One region of the Pseudomonas sp. 3MAES_34.3B genome, then DNA from elsewhere that is predicted to be linked to it. Evidence: predicted binding sites of a transcription regulator. Region 1 holds the regulator's gene; each other region holds the start of a gene.
What was found. Region 1 encodes FliA, which starts transcription of late flagellar genes. Its sites were predicted from a motif close to CTAAAGTTTNNNNNNNNNNNGCCGNTAA; they were not measured.
Positions count from the first base shown of each region.

Region 2: AC3Z8Y_RS18045 (methyl-accepting chemotaxis protein) is a predicted target of FliA. The motif match lies at 982-1,009, and genes of this name have one in related genera.
Region 3: AC3Z8Y_RS08930 (methyl-accepting chemotaxis protein) is a predicted target of FliA. The motif match lies at 749-776, and genes of this name have one in related genera.
Region 4: AC3Z8Y_RS04975 (flagellar protein MotY) is a predicted target of FliA. The motif match lies at 1,249-1,276, and genes of this name have one in related genera.

Region 1 is NZ_CM176960.1:3,715,559-3,717,758, forward strand. It holds gene AC3Z8Y_RS16370 (protein phosphatase CheZ) at 1-274, opposite strand, end outside; gene AC3Z8Y_RS16375 (chemotaxis response regulator CheY) at 295-669, opposite strand; gene fliA (RNA polymerase sigma factor FliA) at 860-1,603, opposite strand; gene fleN (flagellar synthesis regulator FleN) at 1,600-2,200, opposite strand, start outside.
Region 2 is NZ_CM176960.1:4,055,979-4,058,178, forward strand. It holds gene AC3Z8Y_RS18040 (DUF465 domain-containing protein) at 115-372, shown strand; gene AC3Z8Y_RS18045 (methyl-accepting chemotaxis protein) at 1,237-1,899, shown strand; gene AC3Z8Y_RS18050 (response regulator) at 1,964-2,200, shown strand, end outside.
Region 3 is NZ_CM176960.1:2,018,239-2,020,438, forward strand. It holds gene AC3Z8Y_RS08925 (3-hydroxybutyrate dehydrogenase) at 1-686, shown strand, start outside; gene AC3Z8Y_RS08930 (methyl-accepting chemotaxis protein) at 801-2,200, shown strand, end outside.
Region 4 is NZ_CM176960.1:1,106,022-1,108,221, reverse strand. It holds gene AC3Z8Y_RS04980 (argininosuccinate synthase) at 1-74, opposite strand, end outside; gene AC3Z8Y_RS04975 (flagellar protein MotY) at 196-1,212, opposite strand; gene pyrC (dihydroorotase) at 1,458-2,200, shown strand, end outside.

The DNA.
Region 1 (2,200 bases):
CGTACTCCAGCCGTTCGGTGGCGTCAGTGATCTGCGAAACCTCTTCGGCCTTGGGCGAGCGAGGGTCGATCTGGAAGTTGACGATAGCGCTGTGCAACTCGCGGGTAAGCTTGCCCACTTCCTGGTACAGGCCACGGTCGCGCGTCTGGTTCAATTGGTGAATCAACTGCACGGCGTCGCCGAAGCGGCCCTTTTCGAGGCTCTCCACCAACTGACGCGCATGGATTTTCAGGGTGGACTCGAAGTCCCCCAACGGCAGATTACTGGACTCCATAGCGCCCCCTGTGCGGCCTCTCAGCTGTTGACGCGCTCGAAGATTTTCTCGATCTTCTCTTTCAGCACCTGCGCGGTGAAGGGCTTGACCACATAGCCGTTGACGCCAGCCTGGGCCGCTTCGATGATTTGCTCACGCTTGGCTTCAGCGGTCACCATCAGCACCGGGAGGTGCTTGAGACGCTCATCTGCGCGCACGGTGCGCAGCAGCTCGATACCGGTCATGCCCGGCATGTTCCAGTCGGTTACCAGGAAGTCGAAGGCGCCGCTTTGCAGCATGGGCAAAGCCGTATTGCCGTCGTCCGCTTCCGAGGTATTAGTGAACCCCAGGTCGCGCAACAGGTTTTTAATGATCCGCCTCATCGTCGAAAAATCGTCAACGATCAGGATTTTCATGTTCTTGTCCAAGTAGACCTCCAAGCAGTCTCAAACGCGCCCACTCCGGGACGCGCAGTCAATCGAATCCGTTTACACCTGTACCTGCATGACTGCCTGAGCAGGCGTGGCGGGCGGTGATATCATATTGCCGCCGTACCGTTCCAGCATTCTCTGAAAATTTTGCGGGCCAGCCCTCGCGCCAGCAGTGTCAGCGGGCGCGCCAATCGCCCAGGCGGCTGCGCAAACGCGCCGCGCACTGGCTATGCAACTGGCTCACCCGAGACTCGCTTACCCCCAGTACTTCACCGATTTCCTTGAGGTTCAGTTCCTCGTCGTAATACAGCGACAGCACCAGGCGCTCACGCTCGGGCAAGTTGGCAATGGCGTCAGCCAGTGCACCCTGGAAGCGTTCGTCTTCCAACCCACGCGCGGGTTCGCCGCTGTGGCTGGCGCCACCCTCGTGCAGGCCTTCATGCTCGCCGTCCTGCAACAGGTCGTCGAAACTGTACAGCCGGCTGCCCAGGGTGTCGTTCAGCATCGAGTAATATTCCTCGATGCTGACCTTGAGTTCGGCAGCAACCTCGTGATCTTTAGCCTCACGGCCCGTACGCGCTTCAATTTTTCGAATGGCGTCGCTCACGGTGCGGCTGTTGCGGTGAACGGAGCGCGGTGCCCAGTCGCCTTTGCGCACTTCGTCGAGCATGGCGCCGCGGATGCGGATACCGGCATAGGTCTCGAAACTCGCACCCTTGCTGGAGTCGTACTTGTTGGCCACCTCGAGCAGGCCGATCATGCCGGCCTGAATGAGGTCTTCGACCTGTACGCTCGCGGGCAATCGTGCCAGCAAGTGATAGGCAATGCGCTTGACCAGAGGCGCATAGCGCTCGATCAGCTCATGCTGCTGCGACTGCCGAGAGGCGTTGTTGTACATCCGGTATCCACTGGCGCTCATGAGACAGGCCCCGCACTGGTTTGCTGTACCAAACGTTCGACGAAGAATTCCAGGTGCCCCCGCGGGTTGGCGGGCAGCGGCCAGGTATCGACCTTCTGAGCGATGGCCTTGAAGGCCAGCGCGCATTTCGAGCGCGGGAACGCTTCATAAACGGCCCGCTGTTTCTGTACGGCCTTGCGCACGGTTTCGTCGTACGGCACCGCGCCTACGTATTGGAGCGCCACATCAAGGAAACGGTCAGTTACCTTGGTGAGCTTGGCGAACAGGTTGCGCCCTTCCTGCGGGCTCTGGGCCATGTTGGCCAGCACGCGGAAGCGGTTCATGCCGTAGTCGCGGTTGAGCAACTTGATCAAGGCATAGGCGTCGGTGATGGAAGTGGGCTCGTCGCACACGACCAGCAGCACCTCCTGGGCGGCGCGCACGAAGCTCACTACCGAGTCGCCGATACCGGCCGCGGTATCGATCACCAGTACATCCAGGTTATCGCCGATCTCGCTGAAGGCCTGGATGAGGCCGGCGTGTTGTGCCGGGGTCAGATGGACCATGCTCTGGGTACCCGAGGCAGCCGGTACGATGCGTACCCCGCCCGGCCCCTGC
Region 2 (2,200 bases), 340 kb from region 1:
GACCAGTGGTCTCAGCATAGCCCAGGTCAGGGGAACGAACGCCCCGCCTGGAAGGGTCAAACCCGTGAATCAACGGCTATGCTCCGTATAATCCACCAGCCGCGAGGTGAAGCGATGCCAGCTACACATGATCTTTATGCCGACCTGGGCAAAACGCGAGAAGAAGTGAACAAGCTGCAGCAGACCAACAAACTGCTGCAAAGCCTGGTCACCAAATACGAGGACATCGACCGGCAGGTGGTCGATGCCGAAAACGCCTCGGCCGAGGATGACACCGTAAGCGCGCTGAAGAAAAAGCGCCTGGACATCAAGAACAAGATCGTTCAGGAAATCGAATACCCCGGCACCCGGGGGGCGGCGAAAAACTTCTAGATTCACTCAAAGGCTTGGGGCCGGCACAGGGAACCGATGTGTTCGCCGGCTCCGCCGTCTTCTGCACTGGGCAATTGGCTCCCCCGCAAGGCCATGAAAAGTTGTACACCGCCCTTCGCACACAGGCCGTTTCGTTATCACCCCGCCCTGCCCTGTGATCATTGACCGCGAACAGTCCTATCGCCAAAGCCTTTGTTTTACACGCCTGCACGCCTGTACAAACCTCGCACAATAGGATCCAGCTTTACGACGAACGGCGGCTCGATCGGCTAAGGTTATCGGGCCCACAGGGGGATAACCCAGGTACTTGCCCCGCCCGGGGCCGCTGCTCAAGGGTTACCCATGAAGTCCAACGTTCGCGATGTTCATCCTGTCGCCCGTTGCGCGCCTGTGTTGTTCAACGCTGCGGGCGCAGCCGTCTCACTGGCAGTGCTGGCAAGCGCGCCTGCCCTGCCGTTCTGGTTGACCGCGGTTTGTGTCGCTGCGCCCGCTGTAGTGGCCGGCGCGCTGTGCGGCTGGCGCGGCCAGCACCAGGCGGCCGAAGCGCAGGCGCGTGAGCTCGCCAGCCAGGCGCCTGCAAGTGAAGCCCCTCGGGTTGAAGATGCCCAGCGCTTGTGTCTCGCCGCATTGCCGGTATGGATGCGCCAGATCGACACCTCGCGTGACCAGACCGAAGCGGCCATTGGCGCGCTTACCCAGCGTTTCGTAGATATTGCCCAACGCCTCGACCACACCGTGAGCACCTCGCGGCAGGCCGCCGGTGACATGGGCCAGGGAGGCGCAGGCGAAGGCTTGTCCCAGAGCCAGGTTGCCCTGAGCGAAGTGGTCGACACGCTACGTGTGAGCCAGCAAAGCCGTAATGAAATGCTCCATGCCGTGCGCAACCTCACCGACTACACCGGAGAGCTGCGGCAGATGGCAGCGGAAGTCGCCGCCATCGCTCAACAAACCAACCTGTTGGCACTCAATGCCGCCATCGAAGCGGCACGCGCCGGGGAAGCCGGACGCGGCTTCGCCGTGGTGGCCGATGCCGTGCGTTCACTGTCGAGCCAGTCCAGTGAAACGGGCCAGAAAATGTCCGCGAAGGTGGACGTGATCAACAACGCCATCGGGCGCCTGGTAGAAGTGGCCGGTGAGAGCAATGACAAGAGCAGCGACACCGTTGCGCATGCCGAACACACCATCGAAGGCGTACTGGGCGTTTTCGAAGGCATCACCGGGCAACTGCAAAGCGCATCGCAGTTGCTGCAGGACGAAAGTACCGGCATTGGCCATGAGCTTTCCCAGGTGCTGGTAGAACTGCAGTTCCAGGACCGCGTGAGCCAGATCCTCGTTCAGGTACGCGAACGGATGGCGAGCTTGCACCAGCAGTTGGAGCATTGCCAGGCAACGGGCGAACCCTTCCATCTCGATGTGGACGCGTGGCTGGCCGAAACCGAACGCACCTACGCGATGCAAGAGCAGCGCAACAACCATCACGGCCGAGGCAGCGCCAGGCCCGCCGACAGCGCTGTCACCTTTTTCTAGGCCGCTGCCCTTCCGGGCAATGGCGTATTGACCGCTTTTAGTAAATCACCCTTCAGGAGGTTATATGGCCAAGTCCATATTGGTAGTGGATGACTCCGCAAGCATCCGCCAAGTAGTAGGTATCACCCTCAAGGGCCAAGGCTACGACGTGCTGGAAGCCTGCGATGGCCAGGACGCACTGCGCAAGCTGACCGGCCAGAAGATCCACCTGGTGATCAGCGATGTGAACATGCCGAACATGGACGGCATTACCTTCGTGAAAGAGCTGAAGAAACTGCCGGCGTACAAGTTCACGCCGGTG
Region 3 (2,200 bases), 1.7 Mb from region 1:
GGGCCAGGCTGGTCCTCAACGGCTTCGGTGACCCGCAGCCCGCACTGGAGCAAGTACGGGCGCTCGGCGCCGAGGCCATCCACCACCCGGCGGATGTGAGCAAGCCTGAAGACATCGCCGCACTGATTCACGCCACCGAAGCGGCGTTCGGTGGCGTGGACATCCTGGTCAACAACGCTGGCATCCAGTACGTGGCCCCGGTGGAGGAGTTCCCCATAGAGCGCTGGGACGCCATTATCGCCATCAATCTTTCCTCGGTGTTCCACGCCACCCGCCTGTGCCTGCCTGGCATGAAAAGCCGCGGCTGGGGGCGCATTGTCAACATCGCCTCGGCCCATGGCCTGGTGGGTTCGGCTGGCAAGGCGGCGTACGTGGCCGCCAAACATGGCGTGGTAGGGCTTACCAAGGTGGTGGCGCTGGAAACGGCGCAGTTGGACATTACCTGCAACGCTATTTGCCCGGGCTTTGTGCTTACGCCGTTGGTGCAGCAGCAGATCGATGCCAAGGCGGCCAATGGCCTGGGCGCGGAGCAGGCGAAAGCGGAATTGTTGTCTGAAAAGCAACCGTCGCTAGAGTTCGTGACGCCTGAACAGCTTGGCGAGCTGGTGGCCTTTCTGTGCAGTGATGCCGCTCGCCAGGTACGTGGGGCGGCCTGGAGCATGGACGGCGGCTGGACAGCCCGATAACCGCGCTAGCGCCTTTGCGCGCGGGTCGCTGAAATATTTTGATGCTACCTGGCCGCAAACGGCTCATCTTTTGCGCCGCTCGGCCGATCAACAGGCATCAAGAAGGAGCTTCGCATGCAACTCAACCGGTTTCGTATCGCTACCCGTGCCTTGGTCAGCTTTGGCCTGATCGCATTACTGATGCTCGCGTTCGGGCTGTTTTCCATTCACCAGATCACGCGCATGCGTGAAGCGGTGGTGTACACCGAAGAAACCTCGCACGCGGGCACCCGCTATATCGCGCAGATTCGTGATAACCAGCTGGGCATCCGGGTAATCACCTTGCGCATGATGATGAACCGCGACCCCGCCGTGCTTAAACCCACGGTGGACCGGCTGTTGTTCCTGCGCGGCGAACTGGACAAGTCCATGGCTGCGTACCAGACGGTGAAGACGCCTGCGGCCAGCGAGGCCTTTGCGCAGATGCAGCAAGTGGTGGCGGGTTACAACACCCAGCTGGATGCTTATCAGCGCCTGTCTGAAGCCAACGATACCGATGGCATGCTCAAGGTGCTCAACGGCCCTATCCAGGATGCATCCAACAAAACCGGCGACCTCTTCAATGCGCTGGTCAAGATCAATGCCGACAATGCGGCGCGCTTCACCGAGCAGGCCCGCGCCGATTACGACGTGGCGGTCCGCGCCACCGTTATCGCGCTGGTAGTGGTGTTTGCGCTCACCGTGTTGCTGGCGTGGCTGCTGACCCGCAGTATCGTGCGACCGCTGAACCATGCGATCGACGTGGCGCGGCAGATTGCCGATGGCCGCCTCACCGCAGCGATCCAGCCCGAGGGCGAGGATGAACCGGCGCAGTTGCTGCAGGCGCTGGCAGTGATGAAGCAAAGCCTGATCGACACCTTGCGGTTGATCGGCGATTCCTCGCACCAGTTGTCCGCGGCAGCGGAGCAGATGACCGCCATTACGCACCAGACTGCCAACGACCTGGGGCGCCAGCATCAGGAAGTGGAGCAGGCCGCCACGGCAGTGACCGAGATGACCACCGCTGTAGAGGAAGTGGCGCGCAATGCCACGTCTACCGCCGACGCTTCGGAGCACTGCGCCAAGTCCTCTCAGCAGGGTCGCCAGCGCGTGGACACCACGTTGCAGTCGATCCAGCGCATGAGCCAGAACGCAGTCAGTGCCTCCGGGCAGGTGCGTGAACTGGCGGGGCGCTCGCAGGAAATCGGCAAGGTGCTGGACGTGATCCGCGGCATCGCCGAGCAAACGAACTTGCTGGCCCTCAACGCGGCCATCGAGGCCGCACGCGCCGGGGAGGCAGGCCGTGGCTTCGCCGTGGTCGCGGACGAAGTGCGCGCGCTGGCCGGGCGCACCCAGGCTTCCACGCGGGAAATCGAGGAAATGGTCGGCGCAATCCAGGCCGGCACCTCGACGGTAGTGGCGACCATGGAAGCCAACCAGCAGCAGGTGCAAACCACCATGCACGAGGCCCAGGTTGCCGGTACCGCGCTGGACGA
Region 4 (2,200 bases), 2.6 Mb from region 1:
TGCAGCCATTTGAGGATCACCGAGGTGTCCAGGCCGCCGGAATATGCCAGAACGACCTTTTTTACGTCCGCCATGCCATCACTCCACGGGGTTTAGCTGAAAGCCGCCGATTCTACCGCCGACTGCCGTGGATTTACAGTAGCGCGACAGGCACTGTTGGGGAAGCGACAACAATCGGAGCCATTCGCGCAGGTTTCAACCCTTCACTGGGGGTTTGCCAGCGGCCGGTGGGGAGCTGGGCGCAGCTGCCGGAGCGCTCGCCGGAGCGCTTCCCGACGCAGGCGCGGCGGCCGGCGCCGGAGCAGGCTGGGACGGCGCAGCCACAGGGGCCGGCGCAACATCCGTCACAGGTTTCTTGTCGAGCTGAATGTTCACACGCCGGTTACGGGCGCGGTTCGCGGCAGAGTTATTGGGTACAAGCGGGTACTGTTCGCCATGGAAGCGCACGTCGATGCGCTCTTCAGGCACGCCATGGGCTTTGAGGTAGTCGGCCACGGCCAGCGCTCGTCGACGCGAAAGCTCGCGGTTGGTCAGGCGATTGCCGCTGTTGTCTGAATGCCCGTCCAGTTCGATATGGTTGACCGCAGGCTCTGCCTTCATGAACGCCAGGATAGTGTCCAGGCGCGCCTTGGCCCCCGCACTCAGGTCCACGCCGGTGCCCGGGAAGGGAATCTGGCTCATGCGTACCTGATCGAAGTTCATCGGCAACAGCTTTGCCGTGCACGCCTGATAGTCATTCCATGCCTTGCTGAACTTCACCGGCAACAGGCGTACTTCCATTGGCTGCCCCGTCTCGCTGGAGACCGTGCGAACCACCGTGCTGCGGCCTTCCATCAGCCCGCTGATCAGGCCGCTGGCCTGTCCCTGGCTGGACGTCAGCACAACAGGCCCACCGCCCAGACGCGCCGCGCCCAGGTTGATGTCACCCCTGCCCGGCTGCCAGGGCGCTGCGGCGGCCATCAGCGTAGCGCTGCCGGTACCCAGTGCGGCAATGCTGGTATCGAGGCGGAACACCACCTTTTCCCCCGCACGGCGAACGAACTGGCCTTCGCCAAAATCAGCGACTGGCTGGCTCAAGCGGCATTCGAAGGCATCGCCCTCGACCTTCCACTCTACGTTTTCCAGCCTTGTCTGGAAGGTGAACGCCATCGCCGGCGCTGTAGCGAGGCCACAGGCGATCAAGGATAAACAGGCAAGGAAACGATGGCCCACGGTGGACTCCGGTGCAGATGACTACGTACCTACTGCGTATCGGTCGCCTTGCGTCAAACTTGATAGCGGATGCCGCCACGAGGCTTTTCCGGTAGGATTCGCCCAAGCCCGTCATACTGGCAGCCCGCAGCGGCACTTCGGCGATGGCAGCGCCTGGCCGGGCCGCGCTCCGCCGGGGCCGCGGTTTTTACCGTACCCGCTTCGCTGCCGGCGCCCCCATGAGTTCGACCCGCCTGGTACCTTTCATGTCCGACCGCATTACCCTGCTACGTCCAGACGACTGGCACATTCACCTACGCGACGGCGCCGCCCTGGCCCAAACCGTCGCCGACGTCGCGCGCAACTTCGGCCGCGCGATCATCATGCCCAACCTTGTGCCGCCGGTGCGTAATGCCGAGCAGGCGGGCGAGTATCGCCAGCGCATCCTGGCCGCTCGCCCGGCCGGCAGCGCTTTCGAACCCCTGATGGTGCTTTACCTTACCGACCGTACCCAGCCCGATGACATCCGTTTGGCCAAGGCCAGTGGGTATGTGCATGCCGCCAAGCTCTACCCGGCCGGTGCGACTACCAACTCCGATTCCGGTGTAACGTCCATCGATCGGCTGTTCCCGGTGCTTGAAGCCATGGCCGAGGAAGGCATGCCGCTGCTGGTGCACGGTGAAGTGACCCATGCGGACATCGACGTCTTCGATCGCGAAAAAGCCTTCATCGACGAACACATGAGCCGGATTGTCGAACGCTTTCCTACGCTCAAGGTGGTGTTCGAGCACATCACCACCGCTGACGCCGTCGCTTTTGTCAAGGCCACCAATGCCAATGTTGGGGCCACCATCACGGCTCATCACCTGCTCTACAACCGTAACCACATGCTGGTGGGGGGTATCCGCCCTCACTTCTATTGCCTCCCGATTCTCAAGCGCAACACTCATCAGGCCGCGTTGATCGAAGCTGCCACCAGTGGTGATGCGAAATTCTTCCTGGGTACCGA